DNA from 2 places in the Peribacillus sp. 05N428 genome. Region 2 is predicted to be linked to the other one. Evidence: riboswitches for the same ligand, from Rfam matches in the RefSeq annotation. Region 2 holds a riboswitch; the other holds the start of a gene.
What was found. Region 2 has a riboswitch for preQ1 ahead of AC1DIV_RS11920 (QueT transporter family protein). Riboswitches for the same ligand answer to the same signal wherever they lie in the genome.
Positions count from the first base shown of each region.

Region 1 (4,217 bases), 110 kb from region 2:
CTTCGAGAACCCGTTAGTTTAAGTACAGCGGTATAACTAATGTGAAACGTTAATAGAACGGACACATCTACTAAGAAAAACGGTCAGCCCCTTTTGATATAATAAGTGATATAAGAATTAATTTATAAATGTAGCGGAGATGATGAATTGACTTTGCCGGTTTTGATTTTGACAATTATCTTAAGTTTGTTAAAAATATTGGTTTCCTGTCTTCCAACCGATGCAGTTAATTGGATTATCAGCAAATTTAAAATACACGCAGAAATTAGTGGCGGGAATGCGATCGTAACCTTTGACGGAAAACGTTTAGAAGGTGAAGAAAAAATTCAAGTTATTAATTATTTTAATAAAGCTAGGTTTTTGAAGAAAAATCATATATTCCCAGGGAACGAGCAATTGTTTTTACATCCAGAGAACAGCGGGACTCCATTGGTCATTGATACTAAAAGAGGCAAAAAGGATGTTAGGTTATTTGTATATATTTACAGCGACCGTGTGGATGTAGTTAAACAGTACAGGAAGAAGCTCATTTCTTATAGTCTGTTTTCCGATAGCCTCCAAGAACGTTCCATGCCATTAATAAGAAATTTAGTTTAATAGAACATTAAAAAGACGGTCCTTAAAAGACCGTCTTTGAGTTTGCAAACAAAAGGGTTCTAACTAAAATTTAAAACAAAGTTGATTGGAACGGAAGATGCGAGACTCCTGCGGGAAAAGCGAGTCCAAGGGAGACCCCGCAGGCGCAAAGGCACCGAGGAGGCTCCTGACCGCCCGCGGAAAGCGAGTGCCTGGAGTGGAAATTAACGGTTAAATTGTCTACAGCTGAGACGCGCCTTTAAAAGACCGTCTTTTTAAAAGACTTTTATTATATAATCCCATTTCAATTGGGAATTTTTTCATAATAAAAAATTCTAGTACACAAACTGACATCTTAATTTTAGTGTCTTTTGAATAATAATAATTAAAAGTGTTTTTAAGCAGGAGGGAATTGCTGCAAGAGGGTCGTTAATCGTGCATATGAAAAGTATTTTGAATAGTATTTAAGGTAAAAAAAAGCAGGTATCTATTGCGATGCCTGCTTTTTTATGCTTTCCATTGTTTTTCAACTTGATGAAGGGCTTGTTGTAAAATTACTTCATGATCAGTACCCGGTTTAGTTAGGACGTTAGTTTGATAAGATTTTCCTTGGAAATCAACTGTTACTGTAACTTTTACCATTATGCATCTTTCCTTTCCTGATTCAGAATTAAATGAGGTGGTTGTACCTATTTCTTTTATACCCGTGGCAGAAGGATAATCAAACATTTCAAAAGCAGTAAAATCGAGAAAGTTAATATTCAAAATTATCTGATATTTTTCAGGAGGTGTCAACACTTTTTTTTTTGACCTACTCTATTTTCCGGTTAAATAAAAAACGACCTGGCTTAAATACATGACAGCCAGGTCGTTTTTATTATACGAACTATATTTATATTTTAGTTAAAATAATACCGATTAATGCCGCTAGAACACCGGCAATTTGATAGGTTTTTAGTTTTTCCTTGAATATATAACATCCAGCGAATACGACAACCAAACAGTTCAGGCTGACGACAGGGAAAATGATGCTTGCGATGCCGGTGTTCAACGCAAAGAAATAACATCCATAGCCTATCATGCTTAAAAAGCCTACTAAGGAACCGATTTTGACTTCCTTTAGCTTGATTTTTTCTTTTTTAAAGGCTAGAGCCGAAAGAAGATAAAGCATTCCGCCTCCATACATTGATACAAGGATATCAAGGGAGTTTAAATGAAGACGTGTTGATGTCGTCATAAGAATGCCGAGCACACCAAAAGATAAGATGGAGAGTAATGTGTGCATCATCCATGGGACATATTGATGATTACCTTTTGCATTAGGTGTATATTGGATGACTAATGTAGCGATAAACATGCAGGCGATTCCACTCCACTGCAAGGAAGAAATATGTTCGTGAAAAATTAAAGCTGCACAGAGAATGGGGAATATGGCATTCGCTGCGATTAATGGAGATGTCAAGCTTGCCGGACCCTTTTCAAAGGCGCTTGCCATCTGGATGTTACCATTGGCGTTCAGTACACCAATTGCTGCACCAAGCATGATGGACAGCCATTTCATCTGCAAACCATCCATTAATACTCCATAAACAATGGACAAAATAAATGCTGAAAAATAAAAGAAAAATTGGATATGTATCTTGGAATACCCTTTTCCGCTGCTCCATTTAAAAATGCTGTTATTGATTCCGAAGCATAAACTCGTGATGAGTGCTGCAAAAATCCACATTGACTTAATCTCTTCCTTCGTGTAGGATAAACTTCTTCTACATTTTAAGCTGAATGCCATCAAGAATCAAACCAAATTTAAAATGTATGATTGACAGATTAGATTATTTTTTCTATATTTACTATGACAATTTTAAAATATTTCCCGATATACGGGAGAGGTTCATAGCATCACCCTCTTAAAAAAACTATGGCTTTGATATTTTTCGCGAATCAACCATATCTTTGAGGAGATATGGTTTTTGTTATATAGAGGCCCATTTTATGAATCTCCCTGAAATGTGGGATTAGGAGGACTTTTCATGTCTGGAAGAAAAGAAGAAGAATTAAAAAAAGATATCACACTGCTTGGGAATCAAGGAACAAAATATACATTCGACTATGCTCCTGAAATCCTTGAATCATTCGATAACAAGCATCCGAACCGGGATTATTTCGTCAAATTCAATTGCCCGGAATTCACTAGTTTATGTCCGATCACGGGCCAGCCGGACTTTGCTACCATTTACATCAGCTATATTCCCAGTGTGAAAATGGTGGAAAGCAAGTCTTTGAAACTTTATTTATTCAGCTTCCGCAATCATGGTGATTTCCATGAAGACTGCATGAACATCATCATGAATGATTTAATCGAATTGATGGACCCTAAATATATTGAAGTATGGGGCAAGTTTACACCAAGGGGCGGAATTTCCATCGACCCTTACACGAATTATGGGAAACCAGGTACGAAGTATGAGGAAATGGCGAATTACCGCTTGATGAATCATGACTTATACCCGGAAACCGTGGATAATCGCTAAAGAATGGAGAGACAATGGGCATATGCCCGTTGTCTTTTTTTTAGTTATAGCTAATTTCGATCAGTGGTTCTGTCATTCTGTCCTTTTTAAAAGTACAAATGTCCTCCTATAATGGAATTTCCACTTGATTGTTTCGAGAAAAAGCGTAATAATAGGGAGAGTTAATTTTGACAGAATATTTACGAAAATAGGGGATGTCGAGATGAAAGTTGCAAAGTTTGGTGGAAGTTCACTTGCGTCAGGTGAACAGTTGAGGAAGGTATTCGAAATTGTTGTTTCTGATCCAGAGAGGAAGATTGTGGTCGTTTCCGCTCCAGGAAAACGCAATTCCGATGATATAAAGGTAACGGATTTATTGATTGAAGCTGCGGAACAGCAGCTGCGCGGGGATAACGGAGAGCATTTGATAGAAGATGTTGTATCCCGCTATGCGAGCATTGCTGCAGAGTTGGATATATCCGAGAGTGTCATCACAGGGATTCATGAAAATTTAATGGCACTGCTGCATGCAGATCAATCTAACCCGAAGCGCTATCTGGATGCCTTGAAGGCCGGTGGCGAGGATAATAATGCGAAGCTGGTCGCAGGTTATTTCCAAAGCCTTGGAGTGGAGGCGCAGTATATCAATCCGAAGAAGGCAGGCTTGATCGTAACGGATGAAGGTGGATTTACCAGGGTGCTGCCAGAGTCTTATGATCGGTTATATGCTCTGCGTGATGAGCCAGGAATCGTTGTATTTCCAGGATTCTTCGGATATACGTTAGATGGTGATGTGTTAACCTTCTCAAGAAGCGGTTCCGATATTACGGGTTCGATTCTTGCTAATGGGGTCAAGGCTGATTTGTATGAGAACTTTACGGACGTGGATGCCGTTTATGCGGTGAATCCAAATGTGGTTTCCAATCCGAAGGGAATCCGGGAACTAACCTATCGTGAGATGCGTGAGCTTTCTTATGCAGGTTTCTCGGTATTTCATGATGAGGCGCTGATTCCTGCATTCCGTGCGGGAATACCTGTCCATATCCAGAATACGAACAATCCGGCGGCACAAGGGACCCGCATTGTGAATACACGGGATAATACGAACGGGCCGGTTATTGGGATTGCGAG
Region 1 covers NZ_JBFTMS010000010.1:156,422-160,638, forward strand. Annotated here, with positions in the region: gene AC1DIV_RS12420 (YfmQ family protein) at 148-597, shown strand; gene AC1DIV_RS12425 (BA3454 family stress response protein) at 1,084-1,374, opposite strand; gene AC1DIV_RS12430 (EamA family transporter) at 1,469-2,305, opposite strand; PreQ1 riboswitch class I at 2,457-2,502, shown strand; gene queF (preQ(1) synthase) at 2,607-3,107, shown strand; gene AC1DIV_RS12440 (aspartate kinase) at 3,310-4,217, shown strand, end outside.
Region 1: it holds a riboswitch for preQ1, as region 2 does, so the genes downstream of both, queF (preQ(1) synthase) here and AC1DIV_RS11920 (QueT transporter family protein) in region 2, are expected to answer to the same signal.

Region 2 (4,217 bases):
CTCTTTTTAAGCAGCTGGACGAAACCTTTTAAAGAAGTCAGCGGATTTCGTACCTCGTGGGCTACACTTGCGGCAAGTTCGCCGACTATCGATAATTTTTCGGTTCTTCTTAAGCGTGCTTCGGTTTCTCGAATTTGAGTGACTTCTTTAGCATAAGTAATGATTCCGACTAAATCCTCGCCAACCATCATCGGGACAAACGTACAAGAAAGTAAGATGGACTTCCCGTACTTCGTCAGGAATTCTATATCTTTCCCTTTTTTGATCCCCTTTTGGTTTTCCATGACATATTGGCATGATGTACGGATCAATTCCGCGTCTTCTGCTGAAAAATTCAAATTAATGAATGAGGCGCCATGTATTTCTTCCTGTTGAAAGCCTGTTACCGTTTCAAACCTTGGATTCACGGTCGTGATCATTCCATTTAAATCAAGCATCAGCATCGGATAAGGGTTGTGTTCAAACAATGATTTATAGCGTTGTTCGCTATCGAATAATTGATTCTCCGCGACAACTCTTTCAGATATATCCCTGCCAATGACGACTAAGCCTTTACGAGAACCATCTTCATTGAACAGGGGAACTTTAATCGTATCAAAGGTCTTGTGATTGCCATCGGGAAGAGGGATGATTTCCTCGCACCTAGTAATTTCCCCCTTTACCCACGTTTCTTCATCGGAAACTTCACAGTAGATCAAAGATTCTTTATAAAATTCGGAGTATTCCGCGAGCTCGCTATCTCTTTTTCCCTTATAATCTACATGCTCCAATTGAAATAATTGCAGCCCGAAGGTATTGGATTCAAGCCATCGGCCATCCCCATCCTTGAAATTAACGAAATCCACCATTGAATTGATGAGTGTGCGCCGACGTTGTTCCGCTTCTTTTAATCGTTTGAATTCTTCTTTTTTAGCTAAATAAAGATATAGAATTAAGCCTATTGATAAAAGGAAAACAATGCCTTCCGCCCTTTGGAGTTGAATGAAGACTTCTTTATTATGGATATTTGTAGTTAAAAAATAGTCGAATACGACTAATGTAAGAATCCCGGATAGGATATATATTGCTAAGATGGAGCGTTTGGACATGGAGATTCTCCCTGATTTTAAGACATTTCAAAGGTAAAATTACATACACATTTTAACAAACTATCGGAAAAAAATATATGCAGAATCTCTAAATAAAAAAACAGGGGCCAATGTGGTCACCTGTTTTTTCTGAAGAGGGTTAGTTTCTTCTTCTTTTTTGCACGCTTATAGATCATGAAGAATAGTAAGAAGAGGAGTGCAAGCGCAGCTAGCGTATATTGGTTCATTTCAACAGATAGCAGTCCATAGGGAATCAGTGATAGGAAGAAAAAGTATATAAGGTTGCCAAGTGCCGTCGCCAATAAAAAGTCTTTGAAAGTGATGGTGCTGACTCCAGCTGCCAAGTTAATTAAGCTTGTTGGGATAAGCGGGAAAATCCTGCCTGTAAACACGTACATGAAGCCATGCTCCACTACAGATTCTTGCCATTTTTCACCAATCTTCTTTAAAAGAAGCTCCTGAAACCAGTTTCTGGCTGCATAAAAAATGAATCCTGAGGCAACAACACTTGTAAACCAACTCCATAGATAGCCATATATGAATCCGAATATCGTGACATTGATGGTCAGGAGCAAAATTAAGGGGATGATTGTAAAAGAATTTTGTACAAACATCAATACGAATGTCACAATAAATGTAAGCAAAAGATTTTCCTTCAATATGCCAATAACAGAATCCAAATCACTTTTCCAAACCAAAGTGAACAGTTCTGCATTAGAGTATATAAAAATTGCGATTACAAGTAGACCGATTATGGTCAGGACTTTTTTCAAAGGGCCACCACCATTCTTACTAATAGTTTATCATTTTCGAGTTCAATGGTGAAAAAAAAGAGCTGCCGCATCATGCAGACAGCTCTTTTCCATTATAGTGGCTTAACGGCGCGAAGATTCCTTTTAAAGCCACTTTTCAAACTGAATTCTTTTGTTCATTCCATAAATGATTGGCGCTCCAATCAAAAGGACAACGAACTCACCGACAGCTGTAGTCATCCAGCTTAGCCAGAATGGCAAGCCAAAGGCAAGGTTCAGTTCAATTGCAATTAAAAACATTGTGAACGTGAAAAAGATAATCGTAGCGATCATACGTCCTTTAATGCCTTTTATGAAACGAGAAACATAAATGACAAGCAATAAGGCGAGCAGGGATTGCCCCACCCCAAAAATCAAATCATATGGCACCATCGGCGAAAAGAGCAGATTCGATATGAAGACTCCTCCAACGATACCGTAGATATATTTTTTATTGAATACAATCAGATGATTCAACATTTCCGGTACACGGAATTGGAACATCTCAAAAGCTATTGGTTTAAACACCAATGAGACCGCCACATACAAGGCAGCCAATAACCCGTTTATCACGAGTGTACGAACATTCATTTTACTCTCTCCCTAGTTTTTTATCGTGGGATGGTTACGAACCACGTGCAGGCGTTTACCCGATGATTAATAGTATCCCATGTAAGCTTGTTTCGTCAATTTGTAAAGAATGGTTTTAATTTATAGGTTTCCAATCAGATGAAGCAGCACAATTGGATTTTGAATTATTGCAATGAAGGATGATATTATTTCAATATGTACATAAAAAGGAGTGAATATTAATATGTCGATCGAAAGTGTCAAAAGCCATTTTAAACAATGGAATCGGGAAGGCGACGTAAAGGAGTTCGAAACATCTAGTGCAACGGTGATTGAGGCAGCGGAAACCATCGGTGTTATCCCAGCGCGGATTGCCAAGACCCTTTCCTTTAAAGGGGAAGGTGAACACGCGATTTTGGTCGTTGCCGCAGGGGACGCGAAAGTGGATAATAAGAAATTTCGTCAGACGTTCGGTTTCAAGGCACGAATGCTTTCACCTGATGAAGTGCTTGCACAGACCGGCCATGCAATCGGAGGCGTTTGCCCGTTTGGCCTGGCAAACGATTTAGCTGTTTTTCTTGATGTATCGATGAAACGCTTCGAGTCATTGTTTCCGGCTTGCGGCAGTTCAAACTCTGCAATAGAACTTACACTCGCTGAATTGTTTGAATATTCAGGTGCCAAGGATTGGGTAGATGTTTGTAAGGGGTGGGAAGAAAAGCGGAATGTGGATACGGCGGCAGGAAATGCAGTTGATGGCATTTGAAATGGGATGGAATCCACTACAGTGAACTTTATTTGCGGGGGCCTCATGCATTTCTTTTATTAAAGCGGAAAACGGGCAGAAAGTGTTCCTGATCGGAGGGTGAAAGATGTTAAATGGAAGCGAAAGAAAAAGCAATAGCAGCTATCTGAGTCTTAAAACTCTTTATGAAGAAAATATAACGGTTAAGAGCATTGCCCAGGAGCTTGAGTTTTGCCATAAAAACGATCTGGCGCTGGATATCCAGAAAGCAATGAAAAAAAAGAATTTTGATATATTGGCAGTCCAAGATCAAGGGGAAATCATCGGATATATCGAAAGGCAAGAACTAGGTGAAGGAAGTATTTCTGAATATATGAGAAACTTCTCACCAAGGGAAATGGTTTCGAATTCAACCCCTTTGATCCAGCTTCTCCATATTTTTAAGAATAAGACAAGGGTGTTCGTATTAGAGAATAATTCAATTAAAATGTTGATTACCCATGCCGACCTCCAAAAGCCTCCGATCAGGATGCTGATATTCGGATATATTACCTTATTGGAAATGAGGATGAGCGATATCATCCTGGATAGATTCGGCGATGGCAGCTGGTATCCAATGATCAGCGAAGACCGTTTAGAAAAGGCAACTGAATTATATAAAAGGAGAATCGATAAAAATGAGGATATCAATATAATAGAGTGCCTGCAAATCAGTGATAAATTCGATATTATACATAAAGATAAAGAATTGAGGCACTTCTTCCAAATCCCTTCGAAAAGTAAAGGGAAGAAGGATGCGAATGCCATCCGAAAATTACGGGATAAGATTTCCCATGCTAATGAACTGGGTCTGGACATGTCATGGATGGAAATCATCGAGGTTGTCGAGTCCTGCGGCCGACTGCTCGAAATCTCTGAATCCTATCCTTATGAAAAATAAGATCCGGCTAATCATGCTGGTTCTTTTTTTTGCGCATCCAGATAGAAAAAAACTGCCCATATCAGGCAGTCTCCCCGAAAAAC
Region 2 covers NZ_JBFTMS010000010.1:51,018-55,234, forward strand. Annotated here, with positions in the region: gene AC1DIV_RS11910 (PAS domain-containing sensor histidine kinase) at 1-1,088, opposite strand, end outside; gene AC1DIV_RS11915 (TVP38/TMEM64 family protein) at 1,205-1,861, opposite strand; gene AC1DIV_RS11920 (QueT transporter family protein) at 1,985-2,470, opposite strand; PreQ1 riboswitch class I at 2,477-2,521, opposite strand; gene AC1DIV_RS11925 (YbaK/EbsC family protein) at 2,694-3,215, shown strand; gene AC1DIV_RS11930 (CBS domain-containing protein) at 3,322-4,134, shown strand.